3 regions of the Ferrimonas sp. YFM genome follow, and region 3 is predicted to be linked to each of the others. Evidence: predicted binding sites of a transcription regulator. Region 3 holds the regulator's gene; each other region holds the start of a gene.
What was found. The regulator LexA, encoded in region 3, represses DNA repair genes until DNA is damaged. The targets are predictions, from matches to a motif close to TACTGTATNNNNATACAGTA.
Positions count from the first base shown of each region.

Region 1: recN (DNA repair protein RecN) is a predicted target of LexA. The motif match lies at 933-952, and genes of this name have one in related genera.
Region 2: recA (recombinase RecA) is a predicted target of LexA. The motif match lies at 792-811, and genes of this name have one in related genera.

Region 1 covers NZ_AP027368.1:956,194-958,465, reverse strand. Annotated here, with positions in the region: gene nadK (NAD(+) kinase) at 1-90, shown strand, start outside; gene QUE41_RS04580 (SDR family oxidoreductase) at 127-819, opposite strand; gene recN (DNA repair protein RecN) at 977-2,272, shown strand, end outside.
Region 2 covers NZ_AP027368.1:1,098,792-1,101,063, forward strand. Annotated here, with positions in the region: gene mutS (DNA mismatch repair protein MutS) at 1-670, opposite strand, end outside; gene recA (recombinase RecA) at 865-1,905, shown strand; gene QUE41_RS05125 (regulatory protein RecX) at 1,932-2,272, shown strand, end outside.
Region 3 covers NZ_AP027368.1:176,417-178,688, reverse strand. Annotated here, with positions in the region: gene QUE41_RS00850 (SulA-like leucine-rich domain-containing protein) at 370-819, opposite strand; gene lexA (transcriptional repressor LexA) at 819-1,439, opposite strand; gene plsB (glycerol-3-phosphate 1-O-acyltransferase PlsB) at 1,651-2,272, shown strand, end outside.

The DNA of each region.
Region 1 (2,272 bases), 780 kb from region 3:
GATGCCTGCCTGCGCCTGATCCACCCCAAGGGCTACAACTATTTCGAAGTGCTGCGCAGTAAGCTGGATTGGGGCAACAAACTGTTCTGATTTGCCTTCGCTGTAGTTCACATCCGCAGACCCTGTCTACCAGGGAATCGATTTGCCGTCTCGCAAGAAGGCGCCATTGGGGCCCTGGGGATCCAGGGTCGCTGCCCAGGTGATCCAGTTGGCCGACTCGGCCGGATCCCGGCTGGCCTGAGGCCCGCCCATGTCGGTTCTGGCCCAGCCAGGGCAGACGGAATTGACCTTAATCCCCTCATCGGACACCTCAGAAGCCACCACCCGGGTCAGCGCATTCAGGGCCGCCTTGGACACCCGGTAGGCCACCTGCAACTCTCCCATCTCGGCCAGAGAGCCATAGCCGGAGGAAACATTGACGATGCGCCCATAGCCCCTGGGACGCATCAGAGGCAGAATCATCTTGCACATCAGCATCGCCCCGGTGACGTTGGTCGTCAGAGTTTGCTGCCACTGCTCCAGAGTGATGTCCGACAGGGACTGCCCCTGATCGACAAAGATCCCGGCATTGTTCACCAGCACCTCAACCCCGCCGAACAACTGACCCAGCCAGGCTCCCAGGGCGTGAACCTGCTCGGCATCACACACATCCAGCATAAAGGGGCTGGCTTCTCCCCCCCTCTCCCGAATGGACTCCGCCACCCGGGTGGCGGCTTCATGGCTTCGGGCGCAGGTCACCACATGGTACCCCCTCTCAGCCAATTGATGAGCCACATGCCACCCCAGTCCTCTGTTGCTGCCGGTCACCACTGCTATCATGCAGACGCCTCCGAAAACCACCCTCAATGAACCATAGAAGGCGGTTACCCGCTGTACAACTTTTTGTCTCTGTTGCTTTACTGAGCAGAAAAAAGCCCTATACTGTCTTTCTATACTGTCTTTCCATACAGTATGTCGATTCATACAGGAAACTGAGATGCTGAGCCAACTGACGGTCTCCAACTTTGCCATTGTAAAATTCCTCGAGCTGGAGTTTCACTCCGGAATGACCACCATCACCGGGGAAACCGGTGCCGGTAAGTCCATCGCCATTGATGCCCTGGGGCTTTGCCTTGGTGGCCGGGGGGAAGCCGCCATGGTGCGCCCCGGCGCCCCCCGGGCTGAACTGTCTGCCTGCTTCGACATCAGTGCCATTCCCGACGCCGTCCACTGGCTAAAGGAGAATGAGCTGGACGACGAGGACCAGTGCATTCTCAGGCGCAGCATCAGCGGTGAAGGACGCTCCAAAGCCTGGATCAATGGCCAGCCGGTGCCTCTGGCCCAGCTCAAGGCCCTGGGCCAGATGCTGCTCACCATCCACGGCCAGCATGCCCATCAGGGGCTGCTGCAGAGTCAGACCCAGCAAAGCCTGCTGGACAACTATGCCGCCCATCATGGTTTGCTGGAGGCTTGTGCCAACGCTTACCGGCGCTGGAAGCACCTGGACAATGAGTTGGTGCGTCTGCGCGACGAGCAGGAACAACGTCAGGCCCGTCGGCAGCTGCTGGAGTACCAGGTTCAGGAGTTGGATGAATTTGGCCTGGAGCCGGGGGAGTTTCAGAACATTGAAGCTGAACACAAACGGCTGGCCAACTGCACCACCCTCATGGAGCAGAGCCAGCGTGCTTGCTACCTGCTCAGTGAAGGGGAAGAGGTAAACGCCCTGTCTCTGCTTCAACAGGCGATAGGTGAGGTGGAAACCCTTGCCGGTGACGATGCCGCCCTGGCGCCCACTGTCGAGCTTCTTCATGAGGGGCTGATTCAACTGCAGGAGGGCGCCGCCGAGCTGGATCGCTACCATCAGAGCCTGGAGATGGATCCGGAGCGGTTCCACGAATTGGAGGAGCGTCTCTCCAAAGCCATGACCCTGGCGCGCAAGCACCAGGTTAAAGCCGCCGATCTGGCCGACTTCCACACCCAGCTGGCCCAGGAGCTCTCCGCCATCGGTGCCGGAGAGGAGCGCCTCGAGCAACTGGAACTGGAACGTGACCAGGCCAGAGAGGCCTGTGGCCAGTCCGCCCAGCGACTCAGCAAGAGCCGCCAGCGTTATGCCAAAGAGCTGAATAAGCAGATCACCGCCAACCTCAGAGAGCTGGCCCTGCCTCATGCCAAGTTCCATATAGAGGTGAACTTCGAACCACAATCGCTCTCCCCCAGCGGCAGCGACCGGTTGCAGTTCCTGGTCTCCACCAACCCGGGACAACCTTTGCAGCCCCTGGGCAAGGTAGCCTCA
Region 2 (2,272 bases), 920 kb from region 3:
CGCACAGGCCCAGGTTGGCGTCCTCCACCCCAAACCCGGCCAGATCCCGGGTACCGAACTGCTCGGTCAGCTGCTTGCGGGCGGTGGCCAGGTCAAACTCCCATTCGGGCCGGCGGCGCAGCCCCTTGAGATCCTCCACCAGGTGCATTGCCATCAGCGATTCGCAGTAGAGCAGTTCCACCGGCGCCACCCGTTGCAGCTCGGCGGCCAGGCTCTCTTCATCGTTCAGCTCATTGAGGAAGAACCGGCCGGAGGTGAGATCCAAAGTGGCAAAGCCAAAACGGCCCTGGTGTTCATACAGGGCGGCCACCAGGTTATCGCGACGCTCGGTCAGTAGAGCTTCGTCGGTCACCGTGCCCGGGGTGACGATGCGCACCACTTTGCGCTCCACCGGGCCCTTGCTGGTGGCCGGATCGCCCACCTGCTCACAGATCGCCACCGATTCACCCATCTGCACCAGCCTGGCCAGATAGCCCTCAACCGCATGGTAGGGAACGCCGGCCATGGGGATGGGATCGCCGCCGCTCTTGCCGCGGGCGGTCAGGGTGATGTCCAGCAGAGCCGCAGTGCGCTTGGCATCGTCATAGAAGAGTTCATAGAAGTCGCCCATGCGATAGAACAGGATCACATCCTGATGCTGGGCTTTGAGAGTCAGGTACTGCTGCATCATCGGCGTGTGATGCGCTAGGGCGTCGGACTGGGGGCTCACGAGTTTCCTGCTGGGCAAAATCGACAAAGCCGTTATCATACCCCGGATCGAAAAACGCCTCCATACAGTAAACAGGGGTTGATACTGTATGACTATACAGTATACTGACCCCAGTTAAAGATAACGCCTCATCCAATTTCAGAGTGGAGCTAGCAATGGACAACAACAAACAGCGGGCATTGGCCGCTGCCCTGGGACAGATTGAAAAGCAGTTTGGAAAAGGCTCTATCATGCGCCTGGGTGATGCCACTGCCATGGACATTGAGGCCATCTCCACCGGTTCTCTGGGCCTGGATGTGGCTCTGGGTATTGGCGGTCTGCCCGCCGGTCGTGTTGTTGAGATCTACGGTCCTGAATCTTCCGGTAAGACCACCCTGACTCTGCAGGTGATCGCCGAAGCTCAGAAGATGGGCAAGACCTGTGCCTTCGTGGATGCTGAACACGCCCTGGACCCCATCTATGCCGAGAAGCTGGGTGTGAACGTGCAGGAGCTGCTGGTGTCCCAGCCCGATACCGGTGAACAGGCTCTGGAGATCTGCGACATGCTGGTGCGCTCCGGCGCCGTGGACGTGGTGATCGTCGACTCCGTGGCCGCATTGACGCCCAAGGCGGAGATCGAAGGCGAGATGGGTGACTCTCACGTGGGTCTGCAAGCCCGTCTGATGTCTCAGGCCCTGCGTAAGCTGACCGCTAACATCAAGCGTTCCAACACCCTGTGTATCTTCATCAACCAGATCCGGATGAAGATCGGTGTGATGTTCGGTAACCCTGAAACCACCACTGGTGGTAACGCCCTGAAGTTCTACGCCTCCGTGCGTCTGGATATTCGCCGCACCGGTGCCATCAAAGATGGTGACGAGGTGGTGGGTAACGAAACTCGGGTCAAGGTAGTGAAGAACAAGGTGGCACCTCCGTTCAAACAGGCCGAGTTCCAGATCCTCTACGGTGAGGGTTCCTCCAAAGAGGGTGAGCTCATCGATCTCGGTGTGAAGCACAAGCTGGTGGAGAAATCCGGCGCCTGGTACAGCTACAAGGGCGAGAAGATTGGTCAGGGTAAAGCGAACTGCATCCGCTTCCTCAAGGAAAACGTGGCCATCGCCGAAGAGATCGAGTCCCAGCTGCGTGCCATGCTGCTGGTGAAGGCCGAGCCCCAGGCCGACGAGTTTGACCCTGCTAAAGAGGGTGAGGAAGCCTGAGCCAGGCCGACCTCAAACAGGCGGCTCTGAATCTGCTGAGCCGCCGGGATCACGCCAAAGCCGAGCTGAAGCAAAAACTGCGTCAGCGCGGCTTTGATCTTTCTGGCAGCGACGAACTCTTCCTCCAGCTGGAGGAGTGGGGCTATCTGGATGAGGCGCGCTTTGCCCTCTCTTACGCCCGCAGTCGTGCCCTTCGTGGTCAGGGGCCTGCCAAGGTGAGGCAGGAGCTGCGTCAGCGGGGCCTTTCCTCTTCCCTGATTACTCAGGCCATAGATCAGGAGGAGCTGGATTGGTGGCAGTGTTGCCTGGAGCTGGCACAACGACGCTTCGACGCCCAGCAGCTGGCCGACTACAGCGCCCGTCAGAA
Region 3 (2,272 bases):
TATTGCAACCTGCAATATCCAGAAGAGAGCCAGCACAGTAATTCACAGCCCTATGAAGCTCCCCTCCCCCTCAATAGGTTTGGGCATACCGCGGAACCGCTTAATCCGGAGTCACTCCGCCGCACACGATTCTGCGATCGTGTCTTTTCCTAACCTAATGAGACAAACTCATTTGATCAAGATCAAGAATAGCACTCAATGAAACAATGGAAGGGCAAAACAGAGGAAATACCTTATATGCCGGCCAAGTCGGAATATAAGTCTAAGCAGATGAAAGAATGAGCGAATTATCGCAGGAAGGGGGCGAATTAGATTCAAAAATCGGGATTGGGGCTAATTACAGCCTAAAGCCCCCCTTTTTCCCGAAAATCAGTGGATCCAGTTGCTGACCAGGGCAGGAGTCATGGGATGGTGTTGAGGCTGGAACAGATAGCCACAGCAATCGGCCCGGCGACTGGCCAGCTCCAGGCGTCGCCAGTCACGGGCGGCGATGGTGGGCAACCAGGCCAGCACCGCAGAACAGGTGCGGCCGCTCAGGGCCTGCTCCACGGCCCACTGCCCCTCCACCTCGTCCTGGCAGCGCACCAGCAAAATGCGATCCATGGCCACACCGGCCTCCTTCAGGATCCGCTTCCAGCCGAAGGCGGGCGGATTGACCAGCACCAGCCAGCGCTCTTTGCGGCTCAGTTCAGCCAGTTCCGGCGCGAGCCGGGTCAAGGTCTCGATGCCATCCTCCAGCTTGTTCAGGCTGGCACCATGATTCCAACTTCCCTGCCACAGGCCAGGGTGGCGGTATTGTGTTGCCTGGCGGCTTTTCATCAGTGCAATCCTCCATTTCGAATCACCCCCACTGCCAGCCCCTCGATGCACATGTACTCCTGCTCCAGGTCGACCACTATGGGTTGATACTCTTGGTTTTCTGCGTGCAGATAGACGACGTTACCCTTACGTTCGAAGCGTTTTACCGTCACATCCTCTCCAACTCTGGCCACCACCACCTGGCCATTGCGGGCGTCCTTCTGGCTGTGTACCGCCAGCAGGTCACCATCCATGATGCCGATGTCCACCATGGAGTCGCCGCGCACCCTCAGCAGGAAGTCGGCGCTGGGATGGAACATGGCCGGATCCATCTGGCAGTGCTGCTCGATATGCTGTTGAGCCAGGATCGGCTCACCGGCGGCCACCTGACCGATCAGGGGCAGACCCAGCTGCTCCGGCTCAGGGCCGCTGTCCAGCAGGCGGATGCCCCGGGAGGTGCCGGGCACAATCTCAATCACCTGTTTGCGGGCCAGGGCCTTGAGGTGCTCCTCGGCGGCATTGGCACTGCGGAACCCCAAGCGTTTGGCGATCTCGGCCCGGGTGGGGGGCATGCCGGTCTCCTGCATGTGACTGCGGATAAGCTCCAGCACCTGGCTCTGTCTTGGGGTTAACGGCTTCATAGTTCTACCTGTTTATCTATACAGTACCACTGTGAGTATATACAGGTAGGCGATTAATTCAACAGTTATTTGCAGGCAGGAGTTCCGGAACAGTTTGAGACAACTGAATATCTGAGCCACTGCCGTACCGAGCGCTTTCGGTGTAGAATCTACGTCAATTGAAGAACAAGAAGCGAACTCAACGGTGACTCAAGACTACCTTTCACCCTGGATGCAGGGTGCACGCTGGCTGCAGAAGCCGGTAGTGACCACCCGCCTGGTGCCCGAGGACCCCATCTCTGAGCTGGATATCGATCCCAAGCGGCCCCTGGTGTACGTGATGGCCCACGAATCCCACTCTGATCTGCTGGCCCTGCATGAGGCCTGTCTGAACAGCGGCCTGCCCAGTCCCCTTGAGCCCCTGGAGGTCAAGGGAGAGAAGGTGAGCCGGGTGGTGTGGCTCAACGGCGCCACCCCCCTGTTTGGCACGCGCAAGAAAGCGGACTTTATGGCCCGCTTCGAAAAGCTGCTGGGCCTGCACCGCACCTATGATGACCTGGACGCCCAGGTGGTGCCGGTGTCTCTGTTCTGGGGCCGGGACCCAGGCAAGGAGGAGAGTGTCTCCGCCACCCTGCTGAACCGGGAGCACCCCACCTGGTTGCGCAAATTCTTTATCCTGATGATGCTGGGCCGGGATAGCTTCATCCGCTTCTCCCGTCCCGTGTCACTGCGTTACATGGCCGACAACCACGGCACCGACGAGGGGATTGCCCAGAAGCTGGCCCGGGTTGCCCGGGTGCATTTCGGTCGTCAGCGCACCGTGGCCACCGGCCCGCGTCTGCCGGATCGCCAGG